One region of the Streptomyces sp. NPDC092952 genome, then DNA from elsewhere that is predicted to be linked to it. Evidence: riboswitches for the same ligand, from Rfam matches in the RefSeq annotation. Region 1 holds a riboswitch; each other region holds the start of a gene.
What was found. Region 1 has a riboswitch for cyclic di-AMP ahead of ACIQGQ_RS02190 (NlpC/P60 family protein). Riboswitches for the same ligand answer to the same signal wherever they lie in the genome.
Positions count from the first base shown of each region.

Region 1 (7,596 bases):
TCGCCCCGGCGAAGGGCATCTGGTCGATCGGGGCGATCCGGACCGGGGTGCCGGGGCGCGGGGCGTGGATCATCTGCCCGTTGCCGATGTAGAGCCCGACATGGCTGATGCCGGAGAAGAAGAACACCAGGTCGCCGGGGGCGAGTTCGGAGCGGGAGACCCGCCGTCCGGCGTTGATCTGGGTGTACGTCGTCCGGGGCAGCGAGACCCCGGCGGAGCGCCAGGCGGCCTGGGTGAGCCCGGAGCAGTCGAAGGAGGAGGGGCCGGTGGCGCCCCACACGTACGGCTTGCCGAGCGCCCCGTACGCGAAGGCGACGGCCGCGGCGGCGCGGGCACTGGGCGCCTGGACGGAGCCGCGCGGCAGGGAGCGGGAGGCGCGGACCGCCGAGCCGTGGTCGCTGTTCTCGTACGAGGAGCGCTCGGTCGGGGTCAGGCGGTCGAGGAGCCGGCGGGCCTCGGTCAGCCGGGTGGTGATCGTCGCCTTGCTCTTCCTCAGCTCGGCGCGGCGGGCGGTCAGGTCGGCGAGCTGCCCCTTGGCCTCGGCGCGGAGCGTGGCGATCCGGGCGACCTGCCGGCGGACCCGGTCGAGCGCGACGGACTGGCGGTCGGCGATCCGGTCCAGGTAGGAGGCGCGCTCCAGGTACTGGTCGGGGTCGGAGGAGAGCGCCAGCTGCACGGAGGGGCCGAGGCCGCTGGTGCGGTACTGCGCGGCGGCGAAGGCGCCCAGCTCGTCGCGGGAGGTGTTGAGGCGCTCGGTGCGGCGGGCGGCCTCGTCGCGCAGGTCGTCGAGGGCCTTCTCCGCGGCGGTGGCCTTCTCCTTCGCCCCGTTGTACCGCTCGGTGGCGATCTCGGCCTCGTGGTACAGCCGGTCCACCTCGGACTTGACCTGGGCGGGGGTGCGCTGCGGTTCGGCGTGGGCCGCGGGGCCGGGCAGTGCGGCGGCGGTGGCGGCCCCGGTGAGGGCGAGGGTCGCCGCGGTGCGGGCAGCAGGGCCGGTGTACAGGCGCTGCTTGGGTTTCCGATGCGCTGCCACGGGGGCGTGCGTCCTTCCTGACGACTGCCCGACGGGGGGTACCGGCGGGCCCGCCGGTACGTTCGGCGGAGTGGCCGGTCCCGTCGGGGCGGGGCGCCCGGTCCGTCAGTGACGCTAAACCCGGGACACGGGCCGGAGTCGTAATGACGCATATTGCTCGTTTTTGGCGTGGCAATGCCGTCGATTGATCGGAAAAATTACGCCAGAGTCACGCAATTGGTACAGGTGCGAGCCGAGCGACACGGAGGCGTGTTTGCCCGGCGAAGGTGGACCTGCCTGTCGGGGGGTGGTATGGCCATGGCTAGGCTGCGGCCTCATGGACGTACTCATTCATGCCTTCGTCGCCCTGCACATCATCGGCATCGCCTCCCTGCTGGGTGGATTCCTCACCCAGATGAAGGCGATGGGCGCGGGCACGGCCCGCTTCGTCCCGGCGATGCTGCACGGTGCGCTGACCATGCTGGTCACCGGTATCGCGCTCGTCGGGATGCGCGAGGCCGACGGCGGCCACGTGAACAACATCAAGATCGGTGTGAAGCTGCTGATCCTGGTCGTCATCCTCGCGCTCGTCTACATCAAGCGGGACGAGGAGAAGGTCGACAAGGGGGCCTTCGCGGCGGTCGGCGGGCTCACGCTCGCCAACATCTTCATCGCCACGCTCTGGGTCTGACCCCGCTCCCGGCTGCCGGGCGGACCCGGCAGCCGGTGCGCGGCGCGCGTGCCTCGGTCGTGGCGGGCGTCATGGAGCCCGTCGTGGACTCCGTCGTGGACTACGCCGGGCGCACGCTGCCGTAGATCGGCATGTAGTAGATCGACTCCTCGCGCACGTTCGCCCCGGGCTTCGGTGCGTGGATCATCATCCCGTCGCCCTTGTAGATGCCGACGTGGCTGATGTCGTCGTAGAAGAAGACCAGGTCACCGGGGCGCAGATCCGCCGTCGCGACCCGGGTGCCGATCTTGACCTGGTCCCAGGTGGTGCGCGGGATGTCCACACCGGCGGCCTTCCAGGCGGCCTGGGTGAGCCCGGAGCAGTCGTACGACGCCGGGCCCGTCGCGCCCCACACGTACGGCTTGCCGATCTGGGCGCGGGCGAAGGCGAGAACCTGCTCGGCCTTGCTGCTGGTGCCGCTGCCCGTGCCGGACCCGGTGCCCGTGCCGGTCCCCGTGCCGCCGGACTTCTTCGCGTCCTCGGCGGCCTTGCGTTCGGCCTCGGCCTGCTGCTTCGCCAGCTCCTCGGCCTTCCGCGCCGCCTCCGCCTCCTTCTTCCGCTCGATCTCCGCGAGCCGCGCCTTCTCCTCGGCGGTCAGCTTCGACAGCAGCGTGCGCGCCTCGGTCAGCTTCGTCCGGACGTCCTGCTTGCTGGTGCGCAGATCGGCCTGGGCCGTCGTCAGCGTCTCCAGGCTCCGTACCGCCTCGGCCCGCTTCTTCGCGGTCCTCTCCTGCTGGACGCGGAAGTCCGTGACCGCCTTCTGCTGGCGGTTGGTCATCCGGTCCATCAGCTGGCTCTGGTCGAAGTACGACTGCGGGTCGTCGGCCAGGAAGAACGTGGCGGTCGGCGCGATGGAGCCGTTGCGGTACTGCGCGGCCGCGAAGGCGCCCAGCGTCCTGCGGGCCTCGTTGAGCTTGTCGGCGCGCTCGGCGACGTCCTCCAGCAGGGCGTCGACCCTGGCGCGCTGGGCGGAGGACGCCTCCTTCGCCCGGTTGTACTTCTGGGTCGCGGTGCCCGCCTGCCGGTAGAGGTCGTCCACCTGCTTCTGGACGTCCTCGACGCTCGGCCTCGGATTCGGCGCGGCCACCGCGCTCTGCGTGGAGAGCAGCGTCACGGACGCCAGGGCCGCGGTGGTGAGCCCGACGGCCGGTGCGGTGGAACGCACCCGGGCGCGCGGTTTGCGGTGCGATGCCAAGAGGGGCATCTCCTTCCGTGGACCGCCTGCCGGGACAGGGCGGGTTCGGGCGAACGGAAGGCCGCCCTACGGTCCATGTGTGGGGGAAGGACCGATTCACCCCGATGGTGCGTGGTGGATCCCCGGCTCCGGACTCCCGCACGGGCAGCCCGGATTCGGCGCGGGCGCCCGCTCGGCGTGGGTCGCCGCAAGGGGGCCGGGCCGCCCGGTCGAGCACGCTAGCCAACCCGTGGTGCCGCTGGGAAGGTTGATGTTCGAAATGCCCGATACATTTTCGTGACCTGCGTAACGGGGGTCCGGATGCTCACCCCGCGTGGGCCGCCGCTGCCGCTCCGTACCGTCTCCCCGAACGGCCGCCGGGCGCCGGGGGCCAGCCCGTAGACTCGACAAGCGATGAGCAGCCTCTTTGACGACAGTTTCCTGGCCGGCCTCCAGCACTCGGAGGAAGAGCCCCCGCCGCCCCCCGAGGACACCGCGCCCGAGGAGGTGCCGGAGGGGCTGTTCGATGGCGTGTTCGACGGCCCGCCGCCCCGGGACGCCTACTACCGCGACGGCGCCCCCCGCCCCGTCATCGACCCCGAGGCGCTCCTCGACGGGCTGAACACCGAGCAGCGCGCCGCGGTCGTCCACGCCGGCTCCCCGCTGCTCATCGTCGCCGGGGCCGGCTCGGGCAAGACCCGGGTGCTCACCCACCGGATCGCCCACCTCCTCGCCGAGCGCGGGGTGCACCCCGGCCAGATCCTGGCGATCACCTTCACCAACAAGGCCGCCGGCGAGATGAAGGAGCGCGTCGAGCAGCTCGTCGGACCGCGCGCCAACGCCATGTGGGTCATGACCTTCCACAGCGCCTGCGTCCGCATCCTGCGCCGCGAGTCCAAGCGCCTCGGCTTCACCTCGTCGTTCTCGATCTACGACGCGGCCGACTCCAAGCGGCTGATGGCCCTGGTCTGCCGCGATCTCGACCTCGACCCGAAGCGCTTCCCGCCGAAGTCGTTCACGGCCAAGGTCTCCAACCTGAAGAACGAGCTGATCGACGAGGAGACCTTCGCCGGCCAGGCCGCCGACGGCTTCGAGAAGACCCTCGCCCAGGCGTACGCGATGTACCAGTCCCGGCTGCGCGAGGCCAACGCGCTGGACTTCGACGACATCATCATGACGACGGTCCACCTGCTCCAGGCGTTCCCCGACGTCGCCGAGCACTACCGCCGCCGCTTCCGCCACGTCCTGGTCGACGAGTACCAGGACACCAACCACGCCCAGTACACCCTGGTCCGCGAGCTGGTCGGCCCGGCGGGCGAGAACGACGCCCCGGCCGAACTGTGCGTCGTCGGTGACGCCGACCAGTCGATCTACGCCTTCCGCGGCGCGACCATCCGCAACATCCTCCAGTTCGAGGAGGACTACCCCGACGCGACGACGATCCTCCTGGAGCAGAACTACCGCTCCACGCAGACGATCCTCTCCGCCGCCAACGCCGTCATCGAACGCAACGAGAGCCGCCGCCCCAAGAACCTCTGGACCAACGCCGGCACCGGCGCCCGGATCACCGGCTACGTCGCCGACACCGAGCACGACGAGGCGCAGTTCGTCGCCGACGAGATCGACCGGCTGACCGACGCGGGCGACGCCAAGGCCGGTGACGTGGCGGTCTTCTACCGGACCAACGCGCAGTCCCGCGTCTTCGAGGAGATCTTCATCCGCGTCGGCCTGCCCTACAAGGTCGTCGGCGGAGTGCGCTTCTACGAGCGCAAGGAGGTCCGCGACATCCTGGCCTACCTGCGCGTCCTCGCCAACCCCGAGGACACCGTCCCGCTGCGCCGCATCCTCAACGTGCCCAAGCGCGGCATCGGCGACCGCGCCGAGGCCATGATCGACGCGCTCTCCCTGCGCGAGAAGATCACCTTCCCGCAGGCGCTGCGCCGGGTCGACGAGGCGTACGGCATGGCCGCCCGTTCCGCCAACGCCGTCAAGCGGTTCAACACGCTGATGGAGGAGCTGCGCACGATCGTCGAGTCGGGCGCGGGTCCCGCGGTGGTCCTGGAAGCGGTCCTGGAGCGTACGGGCTACCTCGCCGAACTCCAGGCGTCCACCGACCCGCAGGACGAGACCCGGATCGAGAACCTCCAGGAACTCGCCGCGGTCGCCCTCGAATTCGAGCAGGAGCGGGGCGAGGCGGGCGAGGAGGGCGCCGGTACGCTCGCCGACTTCCTGGAGAAGGTCGCGCTCGTCGCCGACTCCGACCAGATCCCCGACGAGGACGAGGACGGCTCCGGCGTCATCACGCTGATGACCCTGCACACGGCGAAGGGCCTCGAATTCCCGGTCGTCTTCCTGACCGGCATGGAGGACGGCGTCTTCCCGCACATGCGGGCCCTGGGGCAGACGAAGGAGCTGGAGGAGGAGCGGCGCCTCGCCTACGTGGGCATCACCCGGGCCCGCGAGCGGCTCTATCTGACCCGGGCGGCGATGCGCAGCGCGTGGGGCCAGCCGTCGTACAACCCGCCGTCCCGCTTCCTGGAGGAGATCCCGGACCAGCACCTGGACTGGCGGCGGAAGGGCCCGATGGCCGCCTCGGCGGGACCGACCTCGGGGATCACGTCCTCGCTCTCCGCCTCCCGCGCGCGCTCCGGCCCCTCGGGCTTCGCGACCCGGCGGACCTCGGACAAGCCGACGATCACGCTGGCCGTCGGGGACCGGGTCACGCACGACCAGTTCGGGCTCGGCACGGTGACGGCGGTCGAGGGCGTCGGCGACCAGGCGAAGGCCACGGTCGACTTCGGCGACGAACGCCCGAAGAAGCTGCTGCTCCGCTACGCCCCGGTCGAGAAGCTGTAGGCGGAGAAAACGCGGAGGGGGCCCGAGCGGATGCGCTCGGGCCCCCTCCGCGTTGCGGCTCAGGTCGGGTTGACGCCGTGGCTGCGCAGCCACGGCAGCGGGTTCACCGCGGCGCCGCCGCCGGGCCGCACCTCGAAGTGCAGATGCGGGCCGGTCGAGTTCCCGGTGTTGCCCGAGTACGCGATGACGTCACCGGCCTTGACCGGGCCCGAGCGGATCCGGGTGCTGCTGAGGTGGCAGTACCAGGTCTCCGTGCCGTCGGCCATGGTGACGATCGCCATGTTGCCGTACGCGCTGTTCAGCTGGGTGCGCACGGTGCCGTCCGTCGCGGCCATCACGGGCGTGCCCTCCAGCACCGGGAAGTCGATGCCGGTGTGCACGGACATCCAGTTGATGCCCGCCTGACCGAAGTACGCGCTGAGCCCGTGCTGCTTGACCGGCAGCACGAACTTGGGACGCAGCGCCTCCTTGCGGGCGGCCTCCTCCTCGCGCTTCTTCTTCTCGGCGGCCTGCCGTTCGCGCAGGTCGATACGTTCCTGGGTTCGGCTGGCGCGGTCGGCGAAGTTCTCCGCGTTGGCGCTGAGCTTGGCGAGCTGGGTGTCCAGCTTGTTGTTGGCCTCGGCGGGCTTGACGGAGTCGGCCGCCGCCAGCGCCGTGGTGTCGTCCTTCTTGTCGTCCCCGCCGAGCCCGCCGACCGAGGCCGCGGCGATCCCGGCCACGCTCATCACGCAGGCGGACGGAATGGCGACGGTCAGCAGCGCGGAACGCTTCGCGGGCGTACGACGACGGCCGCGGCCACCACCCCGGGTGGCGGGGCGGTCGGGGGAGCGGCGCGGACCGGACGCGAGCTCGGTGCTCTCCGGCCCGTCGGGACCGTCCGCCGCGTCGAGGTCGTCGGCGGCGTCCGTGCCGTTGGTGCCGTCCGTGGCGGCGGTGTCGTTCGCGCCGTCCGGGGCATAGGGGGCGTACGGGTCGTACGCGTAGAAGGCGGTCCGGTCGGCGTAGGGCTCGTACTCCGCGTAGTCGTCGCCGTGCGCGGGGTGTGCCTCGTGGGTCTCGTGCGGCAGCCGCGCGGTCTCCATGGTCTGCGTGAGCTGCTGGTCGAAGGCGGGCTCGGGTGCGGGCGCGGCGCCGGTGTTCCAGGCGGTGGCGTCGTAGGCGCCGGTGTCGTACGCGGCCGTGCTGTTCACCGCCGCGTCGTTCATGGCCCAGTGGCCGTCCGTGGACCAGCTGCCGGTGTCCCACTGCCCGGTGCTCTCCGGGGAACCGCCCTGGGCCGGGATGCCGGGGAAGACCGCGGTGGAGGTGGTGGCGTCCGTGCCGTAGTCGGCGGTCGTCCAGACGGCCGTGGTGCCGTAGGCCGGGCCCGTCGTGTACTGCGGCTCCGTGTACGGCTGCTCCGGGTAGTGCGGCTCCGTGTACTGCTGCGGCTCGGGCTGCGTGGCGTACGGGGCGTAGGCGTCGTACGAGGCGGTCGGGTGCGCTCCGGTGTCCCACTGGGTGGAGTCGTACTGGCCGCTGTACCCGTCGACATGGCCGATGCCGTAGCCGCCGCCGTACGTGCTGTCGTGACCGGCCTGGAACGAGCCGAAGAGCGGATCGCCGTGGAAGCCGCCGGTCGCTCCGCCGTCGTGTCCGGCGTACCCGGCGTCGGGGTGCTGGTCGTTCACCAACTTCTCTCTCGCCTCGGCAGCAGGACCTGTGCTCTGGGGTCCGGTGGGGGAATCCCAGGGGGAGCAGTGGCCGCGACTGTACCCGCCGCTACCTGACGTCGACAATCTTCCACGGGTTCCGGCGGCTCAGGAAACGGGCAATCGGCCGCCT
Region 1 is NZ_JBIVPT010000001.1:491,825-499,420, reverse strand. Features, by position in the region: gene ACIQGQ_RS02200 (NlpC/P60 family protein) at 1-1,033, opposite strand, end outside; gene ACIQGQ_RS02195 (hypothetical protein) at 1,350-1,703, shown strand; gene ACIQGQ_RS02190 (NlpC/P60 family protein) at 1,804-2,937, opposite strand; cyclic di-AMP (ydaO/yuaA leader) riboswitch at 2,945-3,108, opposite strand; gene pcrA (DNA helicase PcrA) at 3,331-5,772, shown strand; gene ACIQGQ_RS02180 (M23 family metallopeptidase) at 5,832-7,442, opposite strand.

Region 2 (7,596 bases), on a different contig from region 1:
GGCCAACGGCCTGCGCGTGGTGCTCTCCGAGGACCATCTGACCCCGGTCGCCGCGGTCTGCCTCTGGTACGACGTCGGCTCGCGCCACGAGGTCGAGGGGCGCACCGGCCTGGCTCACCTCTTCGAGCACCTGATGTTCCAGGGCTCCGGCCAGGTCAAGGGGAACGGCCACTTCGAGCTGGTGCAGGGGGCGGGCGGCTCGCTCAACGGCACCACCAGCTTCGAGCGCACCAACTACTTCGAGACCATGCCCACGCACCAGCTGGAGCTGGCCCTGTGGCTGGAGGCGGACCGGATGGGCTCGCTGCTCGCCGCGCTCGACGAAGAGTCCATGGAGAACCAGCGCGACGTCGTCAAGAACGAGCGCCGCCAGCGCTACGACAACGTGCCCTACGGCACGGCGTTCGAGAAGCTGACGGCGCTCTCCTACCCGGAGGGCCACCCGTACCACCACACCCCGATCGGCTCGATGGCCGATCTGGACGCCGCGACCCTGGAGGACGCGCGCACCTTCTTCCGTACCTACTACGCGCCGAACAACGCGGTGCTCTCGGTGGTCGGCGACATCGACCCCGAGCAGACCCTCGCCTGGATCGAGAAGTACTTCGGATCCATCCCGTCCCACGACGGCAAGCAGCCGCCGCGCGACGGCACGCTCCCGGAGATCATCGGCGAGCAGCTGCGCGAGGAGGTCCGCGAGGAGGTTCCGGCGCGTGCCCTGATGGCCGCCTACCGGCTGCCGCACGACGGCACCCGCGAGTGCGACGCGGCGGACCTCGCGCTGACCGTCCTCGGCGGCGGCGAGTCCTCGCGGCTCCACAACCGTCTGGTCCGCCGTGACCGTACGGCGGTGGCGGCCGGCTTCGGACTGCTGCGGCTGGCCGGCGCGCCCTCGCTGGGCTGGCTGGACGTGAAGACGTCCGGCGGTGTGGAGGTGCCGGAGATCGAGGCCGCGGTCGACGAGGAACTCGCCCGGTTCGCCGCCGAGGGCCCCACGCCCGAGGAAATGGAGCGCGCGCAGGCCCAGTTGGAGCGCGAGTGGCTGGACCGGCTCGGTACGGTCGCCGGCCGCGCCGACGAACTCTGCCGGTTCGCGGTGCTGTTCGGCGACCCGCAGCTCGCCCTGACCGCGGTGCAGCGGGTGCTCGACGTCACCGCGGAGGAGGTCCAGGCGGTCGCCAAGGCCCGGCTGCGCCCCGACAACAGGGCGGTGCTGGTCTACGAGCCGGTCGAGGCGGCCGAGCCCGGGGACAGCGACGACACCGACGCGCAGGAAGGAGCCGGCAAGTGACCGACGCCGCGACTGGAGTTTCGATGCAGTACCACCCGCAGCCGGCCCCGGGCGTCGCCCGCCCCTGGGCCTTCCCCGCGCCGGAGCGGGGTGCCCTGCCCAACGGTCTCACGGTGCTCCACTGCCACCGCCCCGGCCAGCAGGTCGTGGCGGTCGAGATCTTCCTCGACGCCCCGCTGGAGGCCGAGCCCGAGGGGCTCGACGGCGTGGCCACGATCATGTCGCGGGCGCTGTCCGAGGGCACCGACAAGCGCACCGCGGAGGAGTTCGCGGCCGAGCTGGAGCGCTGCGGTGCCACGCTCGACGCGCACGCCGACCACCCCGGCGTCCGGGTCTCCCTGGAGGTCCCGGCCTCCCGGCTGGCCAAGGCGCTCGGGCTGGTCGCCGAGGCGCTGCGGGCGCCCGCCTTCGCCGACAGCGAGATCGAGCGGCTGGTGCGCAACCGGCTCGACGAGATCCCGCACGAGCAGGCCAACCCGGCCCGTCGCGCCGCCAAGCAGCTCTCCAAGGAGCTCTTCCCGGCCGAGGCGCGGATGTCGCGCCCGCGCCAGGGCACCGAGGAGACGGTGGAGCGGATCGACGCGGCGGCCGTCCGGGCCTTCTTCGACGCCCACGTCCGGCCCTCCGCCGCGACCGCGGTGGTCGTCGGCGACCTCACCGGCATCGACCTGGACGCCCTGCTCGCCGACACCCTCGGTGACTGGTCGGGCGAGGCCGCCGCGCCCCGTCCGGTGCCGCCGATCACCGCCGACGACACCGGCCGGGTGGTGATCGTCGACCGTCCGGGCGCGGTGCAGACCCAGCTGCTGATCGGCCGGATCGGTGCCGACCGCCACGACAGTGTGTGGCCGGCCCAGGTGCTCGGCACCTACTGCCTGGGCGGCACGCTCACCTCCCGCCTCGACCGGGTGCTGCGCGAGGAGAAGGGCTATACGTACGGCGTGCGGGCCTTCGCCCAGGTGCTGCGCTCGACGGCTCCGGACTCCGCCTCGGGCGCCACCGGCGCCGCGATGCTGGCCATCAGCGGTTCGGTGGACACGGAGTCCACCGAGCCGGCGCTCAAGGACCTGTGGACGGTCCTGCGGACCCTGGCCGCCGAGGGGCTCACCGACGCGGAGCGCGAGACGGCGGTGCAGAACCTGGTGGGTGTCGCGCCCCTGAAGTTCGAGATGGCGGCCTCCGTCGCGGGCACCCTCGCCGACCAGGTCGAGCAGCATCTGCCGGACGACTACCAGGCGCAGCTGTACGCCCGCCTCGCGGAGACCGGCACGGTCGAGGCGACCGCGGCGGTCGTCAACGCCTTCCCGGTCGACCGGCTGGTCACCGTCCTGGTCGGTGACGCGGCGCGGATCGAGGAGCCCGTCCGGGCCCTGGGCATCGGCGAGGTGTCGGTGGTCACCGGCTGACCCGCCGGCTCCTCGCCCTCCTCGGCTCTCCTCTGCCACGGACCGGTACGAGGCAGGGGGAATCGGCGGACAGCAGGGCATGGGGGCGAATCCCGCAAGCAAGATCTTGCGGGATTCGCCCCTTTTGTCCGTTCCGTGGGGAGGTTGCCCGTCTGCCCTGTGGGATGCGCTACAAAACGGCCTGTCCGTTTGGTGGATGTAAGTGCCGCCGTTTAGCGTCGGCTCGACTGTTCGTCACTCGTATGCCGCATCAGGGGCGTACCGGACAGTCATCGCCGAGTCCCCGTCCGGCGCGAGCCCGGGGAGCCGGGGACCCACGTAGTCCCTGGGGTGAATCGGACGCCTGAGCCCCGAGGGGCCGGGGTGTCCGTAGGAGACCTTCCTGCTCCGAACCCGTCAGCTAACCCGGTAGGCGAGAAGGAAGGAAAGGACCAGCCACTTCATGGCGTTCACCCGTGTCACGGGGAAGCACCGTGCCCCGAGCCGACTGACGCGCAGGGGCGCGAAGGTCGTCGGCGTCGCGACCCTCGCCACCACCGGTGTCATCGGCGGTCTGGCCGCCCCGGCCGTCGCCGCGGAACCGGAGTCCGCCGCCGTCGAGGATACCGGCCTCACCCAGGTCCTCACCATCGAGAAGACCCTTGCCGAGCGGATCGGCGCCCAGGCCGACGCGCAGGCGAGCCAGGCCGTCGCCACGGCGAAGGCCAAGGCCAAGGCCGAGGCGCGCAAGAAGGCCGAGGCCAAGAGGAAGGCCGAGGCCAGGGCGGCGGCGGAGCGCGCCGCCGAGTCCCGCACCGGTACGGCCCGCGTCGGCCGGTCCGCCGAGCGCACCGTGCTGGGCGCCTTCCGCCTCCCGGTCGCCGGTTCGTACGTCACCACCGGCTACAAGTCCGGCGGCTCGCTCTGGTCCTCCGGCAGCCACTCGGGCGTCGACTTCCACGCCGCCTCCGGCAGCTCCGTCGTCGCCGTCGGCGCCGGTACGGTCGTCGAGGCCGGCTGGGGCGGCGCGTACGGGAACAACATCGTGCTCCGGATGACGGACGGCACGTACACGCAGTACGGCCACCTCTCCTCGATCGGGGTCTCGGTCGGCCAGAGCGTCGCCGCCGGCCAGCAGATCGCCCTCTCCGGCTCCACCGGCAACTCCACCGGCCCGCACCTCCACTTCGAAGCCCGCACGACGCCGTCGTACGGCTCCGACCTGGACCCGGTCGCGTACCTGCGCGCCCACGGCGCCGCCCTCTGACGGACGCTCCACCGAAGGCCCCGGACCCGCGCCGCGCGTCCGGGGCCTTCGGCGTGCCTGCCGCACGGTGCGGGTGACCGCTCTCCAACGTGGCCGCTCTCCAGCGCGACCGGTCCGCGGCCGGAAGATATTCATGAATTCCCGCCCGGCATCGGAAATGCCGCCGCATTGCAATAGAGTCACGGAACAGGTGTCGGGCGGCCGCGTTTCGCGGGCATTGAGGCGGAGGTTCGGGCATGCGCATTCCCGCGCATTCGGTAAGCACAGCGATTCGTGACGACATCGTCTCCGGGGTCTTCGCGCGCGGCAGCCGGCTCACGGAGGAGGTGCTGGCGCGCCGGTACGGGGTGTCGCGCGTCCCGGTCCGCGAAGCGCTGCGCACCCTGGAGTCCGAGGGCTTCGTGGTCTCCCGCAGGCACGCGGGCGCCTGCGTCGCCGAGCCCACCGACCTGGAGGCGGCCGACCTGCTGGAGGTCCGGACGCTGCTGGAGCCGCTGGGCGCCGCCCGCGCGGCGCGCCGTCGCACCGAGGCCCACCTCAAGGTGTTGCGCGGCCTCGTCCGCCTCGGCCACGACCGGGCGCTGCGAGGCGAGGGCGAGGACCTGCGCCCGCTGGGCGGCTGGTTCCACGAGACGCTGGCGCAGGCGTCCGGCAGTCCCGGTCTGATCGCCCTGCTCGGCCAGTTGCAGCACAAGATCGCCTGGATGTACGTGGTCGAGCCGCCGGACCGGCCGGTGGACTCCTGGGCCGAACGCGGGGCCATCGTGGACGCGGTGGCACGCGGCGACGCGGACCGTGCCAGGGCGCTGGCGGCCCATCACGCGGAGCGGGCCGCCGCCGCGCACCGGCTGCGGCCCCGTCCGCCCGGCCCCCGCGCGGGAAACCTGGTGAGGGGCCCGCAACATTCCGTAAACAGTACGGGTGTCCGCACTTAACAAGCGCACCGTAGAAAGAGAGGTGTTCCGGTCCGGCCGGGGCATTTCCCCGGCGGGCGGAGAGTGATTCTTCCCGGTGTCCGGGGCGGAATTCCTCTGCCGGTGAAAGGGGGGGGGCTTCCCCGCTGTCCCTTTCTTTTCCGGTGGAATTCTTCGGGGCATGAAAAAGCCGCGGCTCCGGTTCAAGGTGCCGCGGCTCTCTCGGGGAGGAAGCCTCAGACGGTCTCCGGGAGCTCTTCGAGCCCTTCGGCGACCAGCTTCGCCAGACGGTCCAGAGCGGCCTCGGAGTCGTCCGCCTCGGAAGCGAGCACGATCTCCTCGCCGCCCTGCGCGCCGAGCCCGAGCACCGCGAGCATGGACGCGGCGTTCACCGGGGAACCGTCGGCCTTGGCGATCGTCACGGGGACGCCGGAGGCCGTGGCGGCACGGACGAAGATGGAAGCGGGGCGGGCGTGCAGGCCCTCGGCCCAACCGACGTTGACGCGGCGCTCAGCCATGGTTCTGCCCTTCAGGAATCACTAGTTGTCTAGACCATTCTCGCACGTGGTGCGCGGTGCTCCGGCCGGACCCCAGGACGCCCGTGACGTGCGCGGTGCCCCTTGATCGGCTCTCCCAGACTGCCCCGGCCCCGGTACGTACGCGACCGCTGACGGAGTCGTACGCTTTGCCCATGGAGCCCGCCCAGGAGCAGAGCCCGCCTCATGCCTACCCCGCCCACTGGGAGGCGGACGTGGTGCTCCGCGACGGCGGCACCGCGCGCATCAGGCCCATCACCACGGACGACGCCGAGCGGCTGGTCAGCTTCTACGAGCAGGTCTCCGACGAGTCGAAGTACTACCGGTTCTTCGCCCCGTACCCCCGGCTGTCCGACCGGGACGTGCACCGCTTCACCCACCACGACTACGTCGACCGGGTGGGGCTCGCCGTCACGGTCGGCGGCGAGTTCATCGCGACCGTCCGCTACGACCGGATCGACGAGCGGGGCAGGCCCGCCTCCGCCCCCGCCGACGAGGCCGAGGTCGCCTTCCTGGTCCAGGACGCGCACCAGGGCCGGGGCGTGGCCTCGGCCCTCCTCGAACACATCGCGGCCGTCGCCCGCGAGCGCGGCATCCGCCGCTTCGCCGCCGAGGTGCTGCCCGCCAACACGAAGATGATCAAGGTTTTCCGGGACGCCGGATACACCCAGCGGCGCAGCTTCGAGGACGGTTCCGTCCACCTCACCCTGGACCTCGAACCGACCGAGGAGTCCCTCGCCGTCCAGCGCGGCCGTGAGCACCGGGCCGAGGCCCGCTCCGTACAACGCCTGCTGGCCCCCCGCTCCGTCGCCGTCATCGGCGTCGGCCGGACCCCCGGCGGCGTCGGCCGCACCGTCCTGCGCAACGTCCTGGCCGCCGGCTTCACCGGCCGGACCTACGCCGTCAACAACGCCTTCGCCGCCGGACAGGAGACGATCGACGGCGTCCCCGCCCACCGCTCCCTCGGCGGGATCGGCGAACCGGTCGACCTCGCGGTCGTCGCCGTGCCCGCCGACCGCGTCCCGGAAGCCGTCGCGGACTGCGGCGAGCACGGGGTCCAGGGCCTGGTCGTCCTCTCCGCCGGCTACGCCGAATGGGGCGCCGAGGGCCGGGACCGGCAGCGCGAACTGGTCCGGCAGGCCCGCTCGTACGGCATGCGGATCATCGGCCCGAACGCCTTCGGCCTCATCAACACCGCGGAACCGGTCCGGCTGAACGCCTCGCTCGCCCCCGAGCCGCCCGCCCGCGGCCGGATCGGCCTGTTCACCCAGTCCGGAGCGATCGGCATCGCCCTGCTCTCCGGCCTCTACCGGCGCGGCGCGGGCCTGTCCACCTTCATCTCCGCGGGCAACCGCGCCGACATCTCCGGCAACGACTTCCTCCAGTACTGGTACGAGGACCCCGACACCGACGTGGCCCTGCTGTACCTGGAGTCGATCGGCAACCCCCGCAAGTTCACCCGCCTCGCCCGCCGTACCGCGGCCGTCAAACCGGTGGTCGTGGTCAAGGGCGCCCGGCACAGCGGCTCCACCCCGCCCGGCCACGCGGTGCCGACCAGGCGGATCCCGGACGCGACGGTCTCGGCTCTGATGCGGCAGGCGGGCGTGATCCGGGTCGACACGGTCACGGAGATGGTCGACGCGGGCCTCCTCCTCGCCGACCAGCCACTGCCCGCCGGCCCCCGGGTCATGATCCTCGGCAACTCCGAATCGCTCGGCCTCCTCACGTACGACGCCTGCCTCGCCGAAGGGCTGCGCCCGCGCCTGCCCCTCGACCTCACCACCGCCGCCACCCCGCAGGACTTCCGGAACGCCCTGACCGAGGCGCTGGCCGACGACGGCTGCGACGCCGTGATCGTGACGGCGATCCCCTGGGTCGGCGAGGACGGACAGGCGGAGGCGGGCGACGGGGAGGTGCTGGCGGAGGCGCTGCGCGCGGCCGCCGCCACGGGCCCGGCCAAGCCGGTGGCCGTCGTGCACGTGGAGATCGGCGGACTCGCCAAGGCCCTGGCCGCCGCCAGCGGCACGGTCGCCCGCCCGTCCGCGCCCCGGACCGCCCCGGCGGACCAACGGGACCCGCAGACACCACCACCGCAGGAGAGCGGCGCCCCGGGCCGCATCCCCGCCTACCCCGCCGCCGAGCGGGCGGTCCGCGCCCTGGCCGAGGCCGTGCGGTACGCCCAGTGGCGGCGGCAGTCCGCCGT
Region 2 is NZ_JBIVPT010000015.1:50,141-57,736, reverse strand. Features, by position in the region: gene ACIQGQ_RS28485 (M16 family metallopeptidase) at 1-1,291, shown strand, start outside; gene ACIQGQ_RS28480 (M16 family metallopeptidase) at 1,315-2,697, shown strand; cyclic di-AMP (ydaO/yuaA leader) riboswitch at 2,961-3,126, shown strand; gene ACIQGQ_RS28475 (M23 family metallopeptidase) at 3,140-3,943, shown strand; gene ACIQGQ_RS28470 (GntR family transcriptional regulator) at 4,180-4,878, shown strand; gene ACIQGQ_RS28465 (HPr family phosphocarrier protein) at 5,094-5,375, opposite strand; gene ACIQGQ_RS28460 (GNAT family N-acetyltransferase) at 5,549-7,596, shown strand, end outside.
Region 2: another riboswitch for cyclic di-AMP. It lies ahead of ACIQGQ_RS28475 (M23 family metallopeptidase); the one in region 1 lies ahead of ACIQGQ_RS02190 (NlpC/P60 family protein).

Region 3 (7,596 bases), on a different contig from region 1:
CGGGCTCGCCGCGGCGAGCCTGCGTCACCAGAAGCTCCGCCGTGTCCTGCTGCCGCTGCTCGGGCTCGTCCTCGCGATGGGCATGCACGCGCTGTGGAACGGTTCGGCGGTCCTGAGCCCGCTGGGTTTCTACGCGGTGTACGGGGTGTTCATGGTCCCGGTCTTCGGCCTGGTGACATGGCTGGCGATCTGGTCGCGCTACCGCAGGCTCCGTACGCTCTGCGCCGAGCTGCCCGCCTACGCGGCGGCCGGCTGGCTGACCCCGGTGGAGCCGCTCGCGCTCTCCTCGATGCGGGCCCGGGGCATCGCCCGCGACATGGCCCGCCATCAGTACACCGTCGCGGCCGCGGACAAGGCGGCGGCGAAGGCCCAGGGGAAGGCGGCCGCGGTCGCCGTCGTGGAGTACGAGTCCTTCGCGACCAGGCTGGCCGCGCTGCGGCTCGGGGCCCGCCGGGGCGAGGCGGGCCCGGACTTCGCCGAGCGCGAGCTGGAGCTGCTGCGCCTTCTGTGGGAGCGCCGGGAGGTGGCCGTTCCGGCGCTCACGTACGCGGCGCAGGTGACGGGGCGGCTGCGCCCCCACCGCATGCCGCCGTTCCCCTACGCCCAGCAGCAGCCGTTCCCGCCCCACGCGCAACAGCATCCGCTCCCGCCCCACGCACAGCCCCACACTCAGCAGAACCCGTACGCCCAGACCGGCCCGTATCCGCAGCCCGTCCGGCCCGGCAGCCCGTACACGTATCCGTACGCGCCGTACGCCCGGCCCGTCGCCTACCCGCAGCCGGCGCAGGCGCCCCACCCGGCGTACGGCCCGTACCCGCACCCGTAGCGACGGCCGGGGCGCGCGGCCCCGGCCGTCGGATCAGGCGGATGCCTCGGTGAGCTCGGCCAGCTCCTGCTCGGTCAGCACGAGGTCGGCGACGGCCACCAGCGCGGGCAGCTGCTCGACCGTACGGGCCGAGGCGATCGGCGCGGCCACGGTCGGCCGGGAGGCCAGCCAGGCCAGCGCGACGGTCGCGATCTGCGCGTCGTGCGCCTCGGCCACCTTGTCCAGCGCGGCCAGGACCTTCTGTCCCCGCTCCGAGTCGCGGTACTGCGCCACGCTCCCGGCCCGCGCGCTCTCCACCTCGGCACCCGGACGGTACTTGCCGGTCAGGAAGCCCGAGGCGAGAGCGAAGTACGGCACGGCGGCCAGCCCGGCGCGGGCGACCGTGTCCTGGAGCGCGCCCTCGTACGTGTCGCGGGAGACCAGGTTGTAGTGCGGCTGGAGGGCGACGTAGCGGGCCAGGCCCTCGCGCTCGGAGAAGTCCAGCGAGGCCTGGAGCCGCTCGGGGCTGATGTTGGAGGCGGCGATCTCCCGGACCTTGCCCTCCTTCACCAGCTGGTCCAGGGCGGTGATGATCTCCTCGACCGGCACGGACTCGTCGTCGAAGTGCGTGTAGTAGAGGTCGATGCGGTCGGTGCCGAGCCGGCGCAGCGACGCCTCGGCGGCGGCCTTGATGTTGGCCGGGGCGAGCCCCTTGTAGTCGGGGTGGGTGGAGACCTTGGTGGCGATGACGAGGTCGTCGCGGTCGGAGCGGGAGGCGAGCCACTTCCCGATGACCGTCTCCGACTCCCCGCCCTCGTTGCCCGGAACCCAGGCGGAGTAGCCGTCCGCGGTGTCGACGAAGTTGCCCCCGGCCGCGGTGTACGCGTCCAGCACGGCGAAGGACTGTGCCTCGTCGGCCGTCCAACCGAACACGTTGCCGCCGAGTGCGAGCGGGAAGACCTGGAGACCGGAGGAGCCCAGCGGGCGAAGAGAAGTCATGAGTGGATCAACGAACCCCGGCGGGCCCGCTATTCCGCCCGCACCGGACCGTCCACCCGAACGGACGCCCGTGGAAGACGCCCGTGGAAACGGACCAGCGGCGGGAAAGGGCCGACAGCGGAAAAGGGCTGGCAGCCAAAAGGACCGGCAGCCCTGACGTCGGGGGGAGAGCGTCGGGGCTGCCGGGGTTCATGGGCCGGACGGACCGGCCCCGGCACCGGGGGAACCGGCGCGGGGAGCGGTGTCCGAAGGACGGATCAGGGGTTGAGGCCCTTGCTGTGGAACCAGGCCATCGGGTCGACGCCCGAACCGTCGGGGGTGTGGACCTCCAGGTGGAGGTGGGGACCGGTCACGTTGCCGGTCGCGCCGACCCGGCCGATGGTCTCGCCGGTGGTGACCTTCTGGCCCACGCTGACGCCGATCGACGACTGGTGGCAGAACCAGATCTCCGTACCGTCGTCCAGCTCCAGCACGGTGCGGTAGCCGTACGAACCGGCCAGACCGGCCGACTTGATCGTGCCGCTGTGGACGGCCTTGATCGGGGTGCCGGTCGGGGCGGCGAAGTCGAGGCCGGTGTGGTGGCCGGAGGCCCACATCGACCCGGCCTGACCGTAGGTCGAGGTGATCGTGTACGAGAAGGTCGGGAGGGAGTAGCTGGCGGCGAGCTTGGCCAGCCGCAGCGCCTCCGCCTTCTTCTTGGCCTCTTCCTCCGCCTTCTTCTTCTCGGCGGCGACCTTGGCCTCGGCCGCGTCCTGCTGCTTCTTCGCCTCGGCGGCGGCCTTCTCGGCGGCGGCCTTCTCCTCGGCCGCCTTCGCCTCGGCGGCGGCAGCGTCCTGCTGCTGCTCGGCCTGCTGGAGAATGCGGGCGCGCAGCGCCTCACCGGCGTCCGTGGTGCCCTGCTCGGCCTCGGCAGTGGTGATGCCGGCGGTGGTGAGCGGGGCGGTCTCGCCCTGGTCCGCCCCGTCGGTCTGGGACCCGTCGGAGAACAGGGCGCCCACGCCGGGAAGGGACTTGGCGTCCGGAAGGTTGTTCGTGATCGCGTCCGGCACCGAGATGGAGACCGGGGGCTTGCCCTGCGCGGTGGCCATGCCGCCCGCGCCGACCGCCGCTATCACGCCGACACCCAGGACCGTGGAGCTGCGGGCGAGTCCCGTGCGCTGCTTGGCGACACGGTGCCGGCCGCGCACCGGGCGGACCGTCTCCTCCGTGGGGTTCCACTCGCTCCAGCCGCGCTCGGCCTCGCCGTCGCCGGCGTCGGAGCGGAAGTCGGTGGTGAACTCACCGGTGCGGTCGGCGTCGAGGCCGGTGCCGTAGCCGTAGTCGGCAACGCCGTAGCCGGTGCCGTAATCGCCGTGATCGCCCTGGAACCGGGAAGGGGCTTCTGGGGCAGGCTTGTTGGACGCCACGGGGGCGCACTCCTTTCCTTCCTTCTCGCCTACCGGGTTAGCTGACGGGTTCGGAGCAGGAAGGTCTCCTACGGGCACCTCCGTCTCTCACGAGACACAGGTGTCCGATTCACCCCATGGTGGTGGTTCCCCGGTTCCCTTGCGGGATTCGGCGCTCGCGCACGGCGCCGCCATTGATGACGGCTGGGACGACCGCGCTGCGTTATCGAACGTTAATAGACACCGGGGCCCCATTCCAAGCTGTTCCCACTGATCGTTCACGTCTTTGGCCTGGACTTTACGGGACATAGCCATACCAACAGGCCTACTTGACCATCACTCAGCGGCCGACTCGTTTCTGACGTTATGTCAAATGTTATGCGGAGCGGCGTCCTTCGATTACGCACGGTGGCATCCCCTTGCGGCAGTTCGGCCCGGTCCCGCGCGCCCCCGTTCAGTCCCGCCCCGCGCCCGTGCAGCCCCGCCCCCAGCCGTCCAGTCCCGCTCCCGGCCCGTTCACCCCTGCTCCGCCCCCACGATCGGCACGGTCCGGCGCCGGTCCGGCTGCCCCTGCGCGGGACGCACCACCGCGAGCAGCGCCATGTCGTCGGTCGTCTCGCCACCGGTGTGCAGGCGTACGTCGTCGGTCAGCGCGGAGAGCAGCTTCTCCGGCCCCGGAAAGATCCGCCCGCGCAGCCGGGCCGCCGGGTCGTAGAAGACCCCCTCGGCGTTCCGCGCCTCGGAGAGGCCGTCCGTGTAGAGGAGCAGCGTCGTCCCGTCCGGCAGCTCCCACTCGTCCGTCCGCTCCGACCACACCCCCAGCCCCATGCCGAGCGGCAGCGCGGGCACCGAGGGGCGCAGCACCTCCAGCGCCCCGTCCGGGTGGAGCAGGATCGGCTCGGGGTGGCCCCGGTTGACGACCCGCACCCGGGACAGCCCGGCCGGGATCTCGGCCAGTACGGCGGTGATGAAGCCTTCGAGCACGTCGAGCCCGCCTCGCCGCGCCTCCTCCCGGGACAGCGCCCGCTCCAGCCGGCCCGCCACGTCCGCCAGCGAGGACTCCTGCTCGGCCGCCTCGCGGAACGCCCCGATGACCACCGCGACCGTCTCCACGGCTCCGAGCCCCTTGCCCCGCACGTCCCCGACCACCATCCGCACCCCGTGCGGGGTGTCCGCCACGGCGAACAGGTCGCCGCCGACGTACTCGTCCGCCTGCGCCGCCTCGTACCGTGCCGCGACCTGAAGTCCTCCGATCCGGGCGGCCGGTTGGGGCACCACCGCGCGCATGGCCGTCTCCGCGATGAACCGGGCGGAGGCCAGCTGCTCGTTGCTCCGCCGCACCACTCCGTTGATCACGACCGCGAGGATCGAGACGGTGGCCAGGGTGAGCAGCTCGATCAGCGGCACGACCTCCGGCAACGTGCTGCTGTAGAGGCGCAGCAGGATGACCGCCAGCATCGAGGCGGCGCCGGTCCGGATCGTGCTGGCGAGCGAGAAGAACGGGGCGGCGATCAGCGGCGCGGCCACGAAGAGCGGAATGGCGGTGAAGGTCTGCGGGGTGAGGCTGTCGAAGAGCAGTCCGCCGAGGATCATCAGCGCGGGCAGCGTACGGACGAAGCTCCGGCCGCGGGTGTCACCCCCGGCGTGCCGACCGCGCCTCTTCTCCCACTTCCACACCTGTGGTCTCCTGCCCGGTACGCACGCGGCCGCGGACAGCGCCGCGCCCCGCCCCCAGCCTCACCGGAGCGGGAACGGGCGGCGACTCCGCGTCGGCCGAAGGAGGTACCCGCTCATGCCCGGGAGAAAACAAATCGGGCCCGGCACGCTGTCTGCGTACCGGGCCCGATTCTTCAGTAGCGGGGACAGGATTTGAACCTGCGACCTCTGGGTTATGAGCCCAGCGAGCTACCGAGCTGCTCCACCCCGCGTCGGTGAACCCAACTCTACGCCATCCCCGACGTCCTCTTGACCACCCCGGTCCACCGACCGGCCATCGGCAGACAACAGGCGAGCCCATATATGCGGTGATATGACTGATTTACCCCTGTCCATCACCGTGCGGAACACGCGCGTCGACCGAGGAGAGATCCGTGGACGACTACCCCATGCTCAACCTCTTCTGGACCATGCTGGTGTTCTTCCTCTGGATCATGTGGCTGTTCCTGCTGTTCAAGATCATCACGGACATCTTCCGCAGCCACGAACTCGGCGGCTGGGCCAAGGCCGGCTGGCTGATCCTCGTCCTGATCCTGCCGTTCCTCGGCGTACTGCTGTACTTGATCTTCCGGGGTCCGGCCATGGCCGAGCACGACATCAAGGACGCGCAGGACCGCGAGCGCGCCTTCAGGTCGTACGTCCGCGACGCCGCCAACTCCCCCGACGCGGGCACGGGCGGGCCCGGCACCCGGAGCAGCCACGCCGACGACCTGGCGAAGCTCTCCGACCTCAAGGACCGGGGCGCGCTCACGGACGAGGAGTACCAGCGCGCGAAGGCGAAGCTCCTGGCCTGAGCGCTCACGGCGCCCCCTGCGGGCATCGGAGCAGGATCTTCTACGGCGAGTGGACGGCCGGCCACGGGCCTTCGGGAAGCTCTGGCCACCCGGCGCCCGTACGCCGGGAGCGCATCAGCCGATCGGTGGACCCGTCCGTCGTCCGTCGAGGGCCCGGAAGGGAGCCCGCAGGCCGACGGGTACGGGCCGGGCACGGCTTGAGGATGGATGTCAGAGCGGGAACGTGGAAGTCCCCGAACCCGCTGGCCGAATCCGAGGAGTCGTTCACCATGAAGAAGCTGTCGCTGCGCGCCCGTGTCCTGACCGGTGTCGCCGCCGCTGCCGTCGTCGCCGGTACGGTCGGGGCCGCCTCCGCCAGTGCCTCCGCCCCCGCCGCCGCCGTCAAGACCGACACCAAGAACCGCAACCTCCAGGAGAGCACGCACCTGACCCTGGCGGCCGCGACGAAGGCGGCGCAGGCGACGCTGGACGCGGCGAAGAAGGAGAACCAGCGGGTCTCGGTCGCGGTCGTGGACCGCAACGGGAACACGATCCTCACCCTGCGCGGCGACGGCGCCGGCCCGCAGGCCTACGAGTCGGCCGTGAAGAAGGCGTACACCGCCGTCTCCTGGAACGCCCCGACCTCCGAGTTGGCCAAGCGCCTGGCCAACGCCCCCACCCTCAAGGACATCCCCGGCACCCTCTTCCTCGCCGGCGGCGCCCCCGTCACCGCCAAGGGCGCCCCGATCGCCGCCATCGGCGTCGCCGGAGCCCCCTCCGGCGACCTCGACGAGAAGTTCGCCCAGGCCGGCGTCGCCACCCTCACCCGCTGACCCCACCCCGAGGCCCACAGGCCTCCCCGACTCCGGTGGCACCCGTTCCCCCCGTACGGGTGCCACCGGTTTTTTCCGTCCGGACGCGCCCGCCGTGGCAGCCCCGTCCCCTCGTAAGCCGCTGCGGTCAGCCCGCGTACCGGTCGTCGGGGGATGCCTTCTCCGGCACCACGCGTATCGCGAGCACGGTGCCGTCCGGCCGGAAGGAACTCGCGCCCCAGTCGTCGATGTCGTCCGGCTCGGGCCAGTCCTTACGCCGCTCGTAGGTCCGTCGGCGGTACTCCTCGACCTCGCCCGCCGCGAGCAGTCCGTAGAGATCGGTGGCCATGCCGGAGAACGCCTCGACGCGTGTGCCGTCGATACGGAAGACCTGGTCGGTACCGACGTATCGCTCGTCCGCGAAACAGGCTTTCGCGTCGTGGACGCTGGCGGTCCCTGCGAAGGACGTCTCCCTGAAGTGCTTGCCGCCCTGTTCGTCGATCAGGTAGCTGCCGACCGCCGCACCGCCGCCGGCCAATGAGAGCTGCCCGGCGGCGTGGGCCCGGGCGATCACTCGGCCGAACCACGGGAACTCCTTTTCAGGGATCAGGAAGGCGTTGTGCCGTTCCGTTCCGCGTTTCGCCGGGACGGCCACGGAGTTGGCGTACGGAAGAGTCCGGCGTCCGACAGCCACGTCGGCCGAACCCTCGCCGGAGGCCGGCCGCACCGGGAGCTCGACATCTCCTTCCGCGTGCACGACGTGCACCGTCACACCGGCAGCGGCCAGGAACTCGGTCGAGGTCATGAACGTGGGAGTACCGTTCCGCTGCCCCAGATGGAGCCGCTCCACGCGCTCGCCGCCCCGGGCCAGCTGCCTGTACGACGTGCGGGAGCCCGCGGAGGTCTTCGGCTTCACGTCTTGGTGGTTGCCGTTCACGGTCACCACGAAGATCCGGGAGCCCTCCCCGGGACGCCATGCCTCCAACAGAAAATCCGGCCTCGGTCTCGCCCCGAGAGTCCCGGCCGGCCTGATCCGCGCGAAGCCGGGAAGCAGGACGGTTTCCACGTCGACGATGCTGATCAGGTGATCCGGATACCGCTCGCGA
Region 3 is NZ_JBIVPT010000003.1:17,588-25,183, forward strand. Features, by position in the region: gene ACIQGQ_RS07720 (PrsW family glutamic-type intramembrane protease) at 1-826, shown strand, start outside; gene ACIQGQ_RS07725 (aldo/keto reductase) at 860-1,804, opposite strand; gene ACIQGQ_RS07730 (M23 family metallopeptidase) at 2,062-3,210, opposite strand; cyclic di-AMP (ydaO/yuaA leader) riboswitch at 3,222-3,374, opposite strand; gene ACIQGQ_RS07735 (PP2C family protein-serine/threonine phosphatase) at 3,706-4,866, opposite strand; tRNA gene ACIQGQ_RS07740 (tRNA-Met) at 5,044-5,117, opposite strand; gene ACIQGQ_RS07745 (SHOCT domain-containing protein) at 5,280-5,699, shown strand; gene ACIQGQ_RS07750 (heme-binding protein) at 5,969-6,511, shown strand; gene ACIQGQ_RS07755 (hypothetical protein) at 6,639-7,596, opposite strand, start outside.
Region 3: another riboswitch for cyclic di-AMP. It lies ahead of ACIQGQ_RS07730 (M23 family metallopeptidase); the one in region 1 lies ahead of ACIQGQ_RS02190 (NlpC/P60 family protein).

Region 4 (7,596 bases), on a different contig from region 1:
ACGCTCCCGGTGCAGTTCACGCCGGAGTGCGCCGCACCAGAAACTGATGCCTCGTCAACTCTGTGACTTTCACGTGATCCGCGCTGCATCGACTTGTGACGCGCGTTCGAGTGCGGCTAGGTTCACCGTTCGACCCACGAGTCAGACGTCAGTCACACGGAAGGCAATTCCATGGGATCCGCGAACGGCAGGCACCGTCGCCCCCGGCAGGCACCGGCCATCGTCGTCGCAGCGGGCGTGACCGGATCGGCCATCGCCATTCCGCTGCTCGGCGCGTCGGGCGCGTCCGCGGCCGAGGCCACGACCTGGGACCGGGTGGCCGAGTGCGAGAGCGGCGGCGCCTGGAGCGCCGACTTCGGCAACGGCTCCTACGGCGGCCTCCAGATCTCGCCGGAGGTCTGGAAGGCGTACGGCGGCGAGACCTACGCGGACCGCGCCGACCTCGCCAGCCGGGCGCAGCAGATCGCGGTGGCCGAGAAGGTCCTGGCGGACAAGGGGCCGCAGGCGTGGCCCAGCTGTGCGGTCATCTCCGGCCTGGCGACGGACGGCTCGCTGCCCGGCGTCGACCCCGGCACGACCCCCTCCGGGGATGAGCAGGACGACACGTCGGACGTGGTCACGCCGCCCCACAGCGCCTGGGAGGGTGCGGACGCGGTGGACGGCTCGGACGGCTCGTCCGGCAACTCCGGCAAGCACAAGGGCGGGTCGAACGGGAACGGGAAGGGCTCGAAGGCGCCGTCCGCGGAGACCTCGCCCTCGGCCACCCCGTCCGATTCCACCGGCGCGCCGTCGAAGGCCGGCCAGGACGACTCCGCCTCGCCCGAGTCCTCCAGCGGCACGAACGGCCGCCACCGCGGCGCCCCGGCCGCCGACGAGAGCCGTGGCGCGGACGGCGGCCACCGCGAGTCCGGCCGGCACGCCTCGCGCGGCGGCGACGCGCGCGACACGGCCGGGCAGGCCGCCGACGGCACGTACGCCGTCCGGTCCGGGGACAACCTCTGGACGATTGCTGATGCACAGAAGGTCCCCGGCGGCTGGCCCGCGCTCTACGAGGCGAACAAGGACGTCATCGGCTCCGACCCGGACCTCATCCTCCCCGGTCAGAGCCTCGATCTCGGCGTGAAGGCCGAGTAGGGGCGAGCGGTCGGCGGTCCGGAAACCGCCTAAAAACGCCTCGGAAACCGGGGTAGTTCAGGGACCTATGTCCACTTATGCGTAAGTGAGACATGGGTCTCTTTGCGTCTTCCGGCGTGTCGCGATTCGGAGGGCCTTCCACCCCGCCCCGACCTGCGGAAACAGTAATTCTTCAGATGCAAGTACGGGCTGATTGTCTGATGTGTCCATCTTTGAATGTAGGGCTTGCGTATGTTTACGGTCGGAATCGCTCGCACCGCGGGCCCCGTCGACCGTCACGCCGAATCCTGCCGTCGGTCGAAGGGAAAACAGACGCGTACAGCGCCGTAGGCAGGAGCGGGGGACCCAGGTAAGCCGCCGGGTCCGGACGTCGGGACGACGTATCGGATCAGGCTTGGGGTGAAGTCGCGTGCTAGGACGTGCGACCGGGCAACTCACTCGGCCCGAACCCGACAGCTCACCTCGTAGGCGTCGGTGAGGAGAAGTTCCATGCTGCTTTCCAGCAAGGGCAAGCACCGCCGCCCGTCCAAGGCCGTCCGCCTCGTCACGCTCGCCGGTGTCGCGGGTGCCGCCGTCGCCGTGCCGCTGATGGGCGCCACCAACGCCTCCGCCGCCTCCGTCGCCACCTGGGACGCCGTCGCCCAGTGCGAGTCCGGCGGCAACTGGTCCATCAACACCGGCAACGGCTACTACGGCGGCCTGCAGTTCTCGCAGTCGAGCTGGGCCGCCGCCGGCGGTACCCAGTACGCCCCGCGCGCCGACCTGGCCACCAAGGCCCAGCAGATCGCCACCGCCGAGCGCCTCCTCGCCCTCCAGGGCCCGGGTGCCTGGGCCTGCGCCGGTGCCGGCGGCCTGACCAACGACGGTGTCGACCCGGGCGTCGACACCGGTTCGTCCTCGAACTCCTCCGCCAACTCGACCGCCGGCTCCGGCGCCTCCGAGCAGCAGAGCGCCGCCCCGAAGAAGCAGGCGCAGCCGAAGCCGGCCGAGCGCACCGAGGCCCCCGCCGCCTCCCGTTCGGACCGTGGCCAGGCCCCGAGCGCCGAGTCGAAGAAGACCGTCACCACCCCGACCGGCGAGAAGGTCAAGAAGGGCGACGGCGAGTACAAGGTCGTCGAGGGCGACTCGCTGAGCAGGATCGCCGCCGAGCACGGCGTCAAGGGCGGCTGGCAGCGGCTGTTCGAGCTGAACAAGGACATCGTCGAGGACGCCGACCTGATCTACCCGGGTCAGCAGCTGCACCTGACGAAGTAACACGGGACCCCGCGGCGCGGGCTCTCCCCTCCAGGCCGCCCCGGTCCGGCGCGCATCCCCCCGTGCGCACCGGACCGGGGCGATGCCGTCCCCCGGCCGTTGCGCCGGCTTCCCCGCTCCCTCCGCTCGGGGGAGCGGGGGTGCGTTCAACTGTTGTAGTTACCGACCGGTAAATTTTGGGCGGTATGACCGGCAATGAGGTCTCTCGGGTCGTTTTTCGTCCCAGGGGTCGGGCGGTCGTGGGGGCGGGCGGGCCGGGCCGGTTAGGCTCTTGTCGCAAGGCCAAAGCGACCCTGCACCAACAGCGTCATATCCCAGAAGGAGATGCCACGTGCCGTCCATCGACGTCGTCGTAGCCCGGGAAATCCTCGACTCCCGCGGAAACCCCACGGTCGAGGTCGAGGTCGGCCTCGACGACGGCAGCACGGGCCGTGCTGCCGTTCCGTCCGGCGCCTCCACCGGTCAGTTCGAGGCCATCGAGCTCCGTGACGGCGACCCCAACCGCTACCAGGGCAAGGGCGTCGAGAAGGCCGTCCTCGCCGTGATCGAGCAGATCGGCCCGGAGCTCGTCGGCTACGACGCCACCGAGCAGCGGCTGATCGACCAGGCGATGTTCGACCTGGACGCCACCGAGAACAAGGGCTCGCTCGGCGCCAACGCCATCCTCGGCGTCTCGCTGGCCGTCGCCCACGCCGCCTCCGAGGCCTCGGACCTGCCGCTCTTCCGCTACCTGGGCGGCCCGAACGCGCACCTGCTGCCCGTTCCGATGATGAACATCCTGAACGGCGGCTCGCACGCCGACTCCAACGTGGACATCCAGGAGTTCATGATCGCCCCGATCGGCGCGGAGTCCTTCTCCGAGGCCCTGCGCTGGGGCGCCGAGGTCTACCACACGCTGAAGAAGGTCCTGAAGACCAAGGGCCTGTCCACCGGCCTCGGCGACGAGGGCGGCTTCGCGCCGAACCTGGAGTCCAACCGCGCCGCCCTCGACCTCATCGTCGAGGCCATCAAGGAGGCCGGCTACGTCCCGGGCAAGGACATCGCGCTCGCGCTCGACGTCGCCGCGTCCGAGTTCTACAAGGACGGCACGTACGAGTTCGAGGGCAAGTCCCGCTCGGCCGCCGAGATGACCGAGTACTACGAGGAGCTCGTCGCCGCGTACCCGCTGGTCTCCATCGAGGACCCGCTGTTCGAGGACGACTGGGCCGGCTGGAAGGTCATCACCGACAGGCTCGGCGCCAAGGTGCAGATCGTCGGCGACGACCTCTTCGTCACCAACCCGGAGCGCCTGGCCCGCGGCATCGAGGAGGGCTCCGCCAACGCCCTGCTCGTCAAGGTCAACCAGATCGGCTCGCTGACCGAGACCCTGGACGCCGTCGAGCTGGCCCAGCGCAACGGCTTCAAGTGCATGATGTCGCACCGCTCCGGCGAGACCGAGGACGTCACCATCGCCGACCTCGCCGTCGCCGTGAACTGCGGCCAGATCAAGACCGGCGCCCCGGCCCGCTCGGACCGCGTCGCCAAGTACAACCAGCTGCTGCGCATCGAGGAGATCCTCGACGACGCGGCGGTGTACGCCGGCCGCTCCGCCTTCCCCCGGTTCCGCTCCGCGGACCAGTAGGCACAGCCGCTCCGCGGACCAGTAGGCACCCGCAGGCGCCGCCACTCCGCGGGCCTGCGGAAACGCCTCTCGCGGAGCAGTGCGCGCCGCGAACGGCCCCGGCCTCCGTCCGTCCCCGCACTCGGTCCCGTACCGTGTGCGGGGACGGACGTGCGTAATGGGGAGGCGGAGAGATGGCCGCGAAGGACCGGGACCGGTTCTCCACCGCGACCCGGCTGCGACTGCTCGGCGAGCAGACCGCCGCCCGCGTCTACCGTTCGCAGAACCGCCGCCAGGCCCGCCGCTCGCGGCTCACCGGCCGGGCGGCGTTCCTGGCGCTCGTCGTCTGCTCCCTGGTGGTCGTGCTCGCGTACCCGATGCGCAGTTACGTCTCGCAGCAGGACGAGATCGCCGACCAGCGGCGCCTCGCGCAGCAGGCCAAGGAACGCACCGAGGAGCTGCGCGACGAGAAGGCGCGGCTCCAGGACGACGCCTACATCAGGCGGCTGGCCCGTACGCATCTGCATTACCTTCTTCCGGGGGAGACCGGCTACACGGTCGTCGACCCCGACGCGGTCAAGGAGCGCCAGGGCCGGACGGACGGCTCCGGCCGCCCCTGGCACTCCAACCTGTGGGACGGCGTCGACAGCGCCGACCGCGGCTGACCTTCCCGCCGCCCGTCCCCGTAGTACCGCAGTTCGAGCAGACCCGATCAGAACCTAGGCAGGCATGGAAACCCCTCCTCCCCAGACCGAGTCCACCGCGCCCACCGAGGCGGACATCGCCGCGTTCCAGCAGCAGCTGGGCCGCCCGCCGCGCGGCCTGCGCGCCATCGCGCACCGCTGCCCCTGCGGCAACCCGGACGTGGTCGAGACGCAGCCCCGGCTGGAGGACGGCACCCCGTTCCCGACGACGTACTACCTGACGTGCCCGCGCGCAGCCTCCGCCATCGGCACGCTGGAGGCGAACGGGGTCATGAAGGAGATGACCGAGCGCCTCGCCACCGACCCCGAGCTGGCCGCCGCCTACCGGGCCGCCCACGAGGACTACATCGCCCGGCGCGACGCCATCGAGGTGCTGGAGGGCTTCCCGAGCGCGGGCGGCATGCCGGACCGGGTGAAGTGCCTGCACGTCCTGGTCGGGCACTCGCTGGCCGCCGGGCCGGGCGTGAACCCGCTGGGCGACGAGGCGATCGCGATGCTGCCGGAGTGGTGGCGCAAGGGCCCGTGCGTCACGCCCTGCGCCCCGCAGGACGGCGCGCCGGACGCGGGCTGACCGCCCTTCTTCCGCGCCCCCACCCCGCGCCCCGTCCGCCGGAGGGGCCCGATCTCCACAGGAGCAGCACCATGACCCGCGTGGCCGCCATCGACTGCGGTACCAACTCCATCCGCCTGCTCGTCGCCGACGCGGACCCGTCCACCGGTGAACTCGTCGAGCTGGACCGGCGGATGGAGATCGTCCGCCTCGGCCAGGGCGTCGACCGCACCGGCCGGCTGGCCCCCGAGGCGCTGGAGCGCACGTTCGCGGCCTGCCGCCGGTACGCGGCGGTGATCGAGGAGTACGGGGCGGGCAAGCCCCGCTTCGTCGCGACCTCCGCCTCCCGGGACGCGGAGAACCGGGACGACTTCGTCCGCGGCGTGGTCGACATCCTCGGCGTCGAGCCCGAGGTGATCAGCGGCGACCAGGAGGCCGAGTTCTCCTTCACCGGCGCCACCCGGGAGCTCGCGGGCCAGGAGCACCTCCCGACGCCGTACCTGGTGGTCGACATCGGCGGCGGCTCCACCGAGTTCGTCGTCGGCGACGACCGGGTGCGGGCCGCCCGCTCCGTGGACATCGGCTGCGTACGGATGACCGAGCGGCACCTGGTCCGCGACGGCGTCCTGACCGACCCGCCGGCCCCCGACCAGGTCGAGGCGGTCAGGGCCGACATCGGGGCCGCCCTCGACCTCGCGGCCGAGAGCGTCCCGCTCACCGGGGCGGCCACCCTGGTCGGCCTGGCCGGCACGGTCACCACGGTCGCCGCCGTCGCCCTGGGGCTGGAGGAGTACGACTCGTCGGCGATCCACCACTCCCGGATCTCCGTCGACCAGGTCGAGGAGATCACCGCCCGGCTGCTCGGCTCGACCCACGCCGAGCGGGCCGCCCTCGGCGCGATGCACCCGGGCCGGGCCGACGTGATCGTCTCCGGCGCGCTCATCCTGCTCGCCGTGATGCGGCGGACCGGGGCCCGCGAGGTCGTGGTCAGCGAGCACGACATCCTCGACGGCATCGCCTGGTCGATCGCGTAACCCCACGGTCCGCCCCGGCCGCCCCCGGCCGCTCCTCCAGCCCTTCGAACACTCCGCTCGGGCGCGCCTTGGCCTGCACCTTTGAGCCCCGGAAGGGCGTGCGGGCGGTGGTTCGAAGGGGGTGCCGCGACAAAGTTCGTGAACTTCTTCACAAGGAATTGGGTCCACGGAAGGGCCGTTCGGCCTCTTGCGGGCCCCGGGAGTCACTCTCGGGGGTGCCGCGCCTGCGGCCCGGCGTGTTACGGAGCGGTTCCCAAGGGGTCGTCGAGGGGCGTGGTCCACCCGGCGGAAAGGGCCAAGGGCCAGCTCACAGGCGGTCAACAACGTTCGCGCCCGGCCCGTGGTTCCCCTGTGGCGCCATGACCTGGGTCACGTGGGCGGCGCAGTGTAGCAGAGGGGCGGCCATACCTTGTGAAGGGGCGCACTAACCCACCCCCGGAGAGGGGTGGATACTCGATGCCATGAGCACCACGGAGCGTCCCAGGATCCTCGTTGTAGGCGGTGGGTACGTAGGCCTGTACGCAGCTCGACGCATTCTCAAGAAGATGCGCTTCGGCGAGGCGACCGTCACGGTCGTCGACCCGCGTTCGTACATGACCTACCAGCCCTTCCTTCCCGAAGCTGCCGCCGGCAGCATCTCCCCTCGGCATGTCGTCGTCCCGCTGCGGCGCGTCCTGCCGAAGGCCGAGGTGCTCACCGGTCGTGTCACCACCATCGATCAGGACCGCAAGGTCGCCACGGTCGCGCCGCTCGTCGGCGAGGCCTACGAGCTGCCCTTCGACTACCTGGTCATCGCGATGGGCGCGGTCTCCCGTACCTTCCCGATCCCCGGCCTCGCCGAGCAGGGCATCGGCATGAAGGGCATCGAGGAGGCCATCGGCCTGCGCAACCACGTCCTGGAGCAGCTGGACAAGGCCGACTCGACGACCGACGAGGAGGTCCGCCGCAGGGCGCTGACCTTCGTCTTCGTGGGCGGCGGCTTCGCCGGTGCGGAGACCATCGGCGAGGTCGAGGACATGGCCCGCGACGCGGCCAAGTACTACACCAACGTGAAGCGCGAGGACATGCGCTTCATCCTGGTCGACGCCGCCGACAAGATCCTTCCCGAGGTCGGCCCGAAGCTGGGCACCTGGGGCCGCGAGCACCTGGAGTCCCGTGGTGTCGAGGTCTTCCTCTCGACCTCCATGGACTCCTGCGTCGACGGCCACGTCGTCCTGAAGAACGGTCTGGAGGTCGACTCCAACACCATCGTGTGGACGGCCGGTGTGAAGCCGAACCCGGCGCTGGCCCGCTTCGGTCTGCCGCTCGGTCCGCGCGGTC
Region 4 is NZ_JBIVPT010000004.1:82,149-89,744, reverse strand. Features, by position in the region: gene ACIQGQ_RS11420 (cytochrome P450) at 1-66, shown strand, start outside; gene ACIQGQ_RS11415 (transglycosylase family protein) at 172-1,134, shown strand; cyclic di-AMP (ydaO/yuaA leader) riboswitch at 1,447-1,620, shown strand; gene ACIQGQ_RS11410 (transglycosylase family protein) at 1,624-2,388, shown strand; gene eno (phosphopyruvate hydratase) at 2,720-4,009, shown strand; gene ACIQGQ_RS11400 (septum formation initiator family protein) at 4,183-4,653, shown strand; gene ACIQGQ_RS11395 (DUF501 domain-containing protein) at 4,718-5,263, shown strand; gene ACIQGQ_RS11390 (exopolyphosphatase) at 5,335-6,276, shown strand; gene ACIQGQ_RS11385 (NAD(P)/FAD-dependent oxidoreductase) at 6,738-7,596, shown strand, end outside.
Region 4: another riboswitch for cyclic di-AMP. It lies ahead of ACIQGQ_RS11410 (transglycosylase family protein); the one in region 1 lies ahead of ACIQGQ_RS02190 (NlpC/P60 family protein).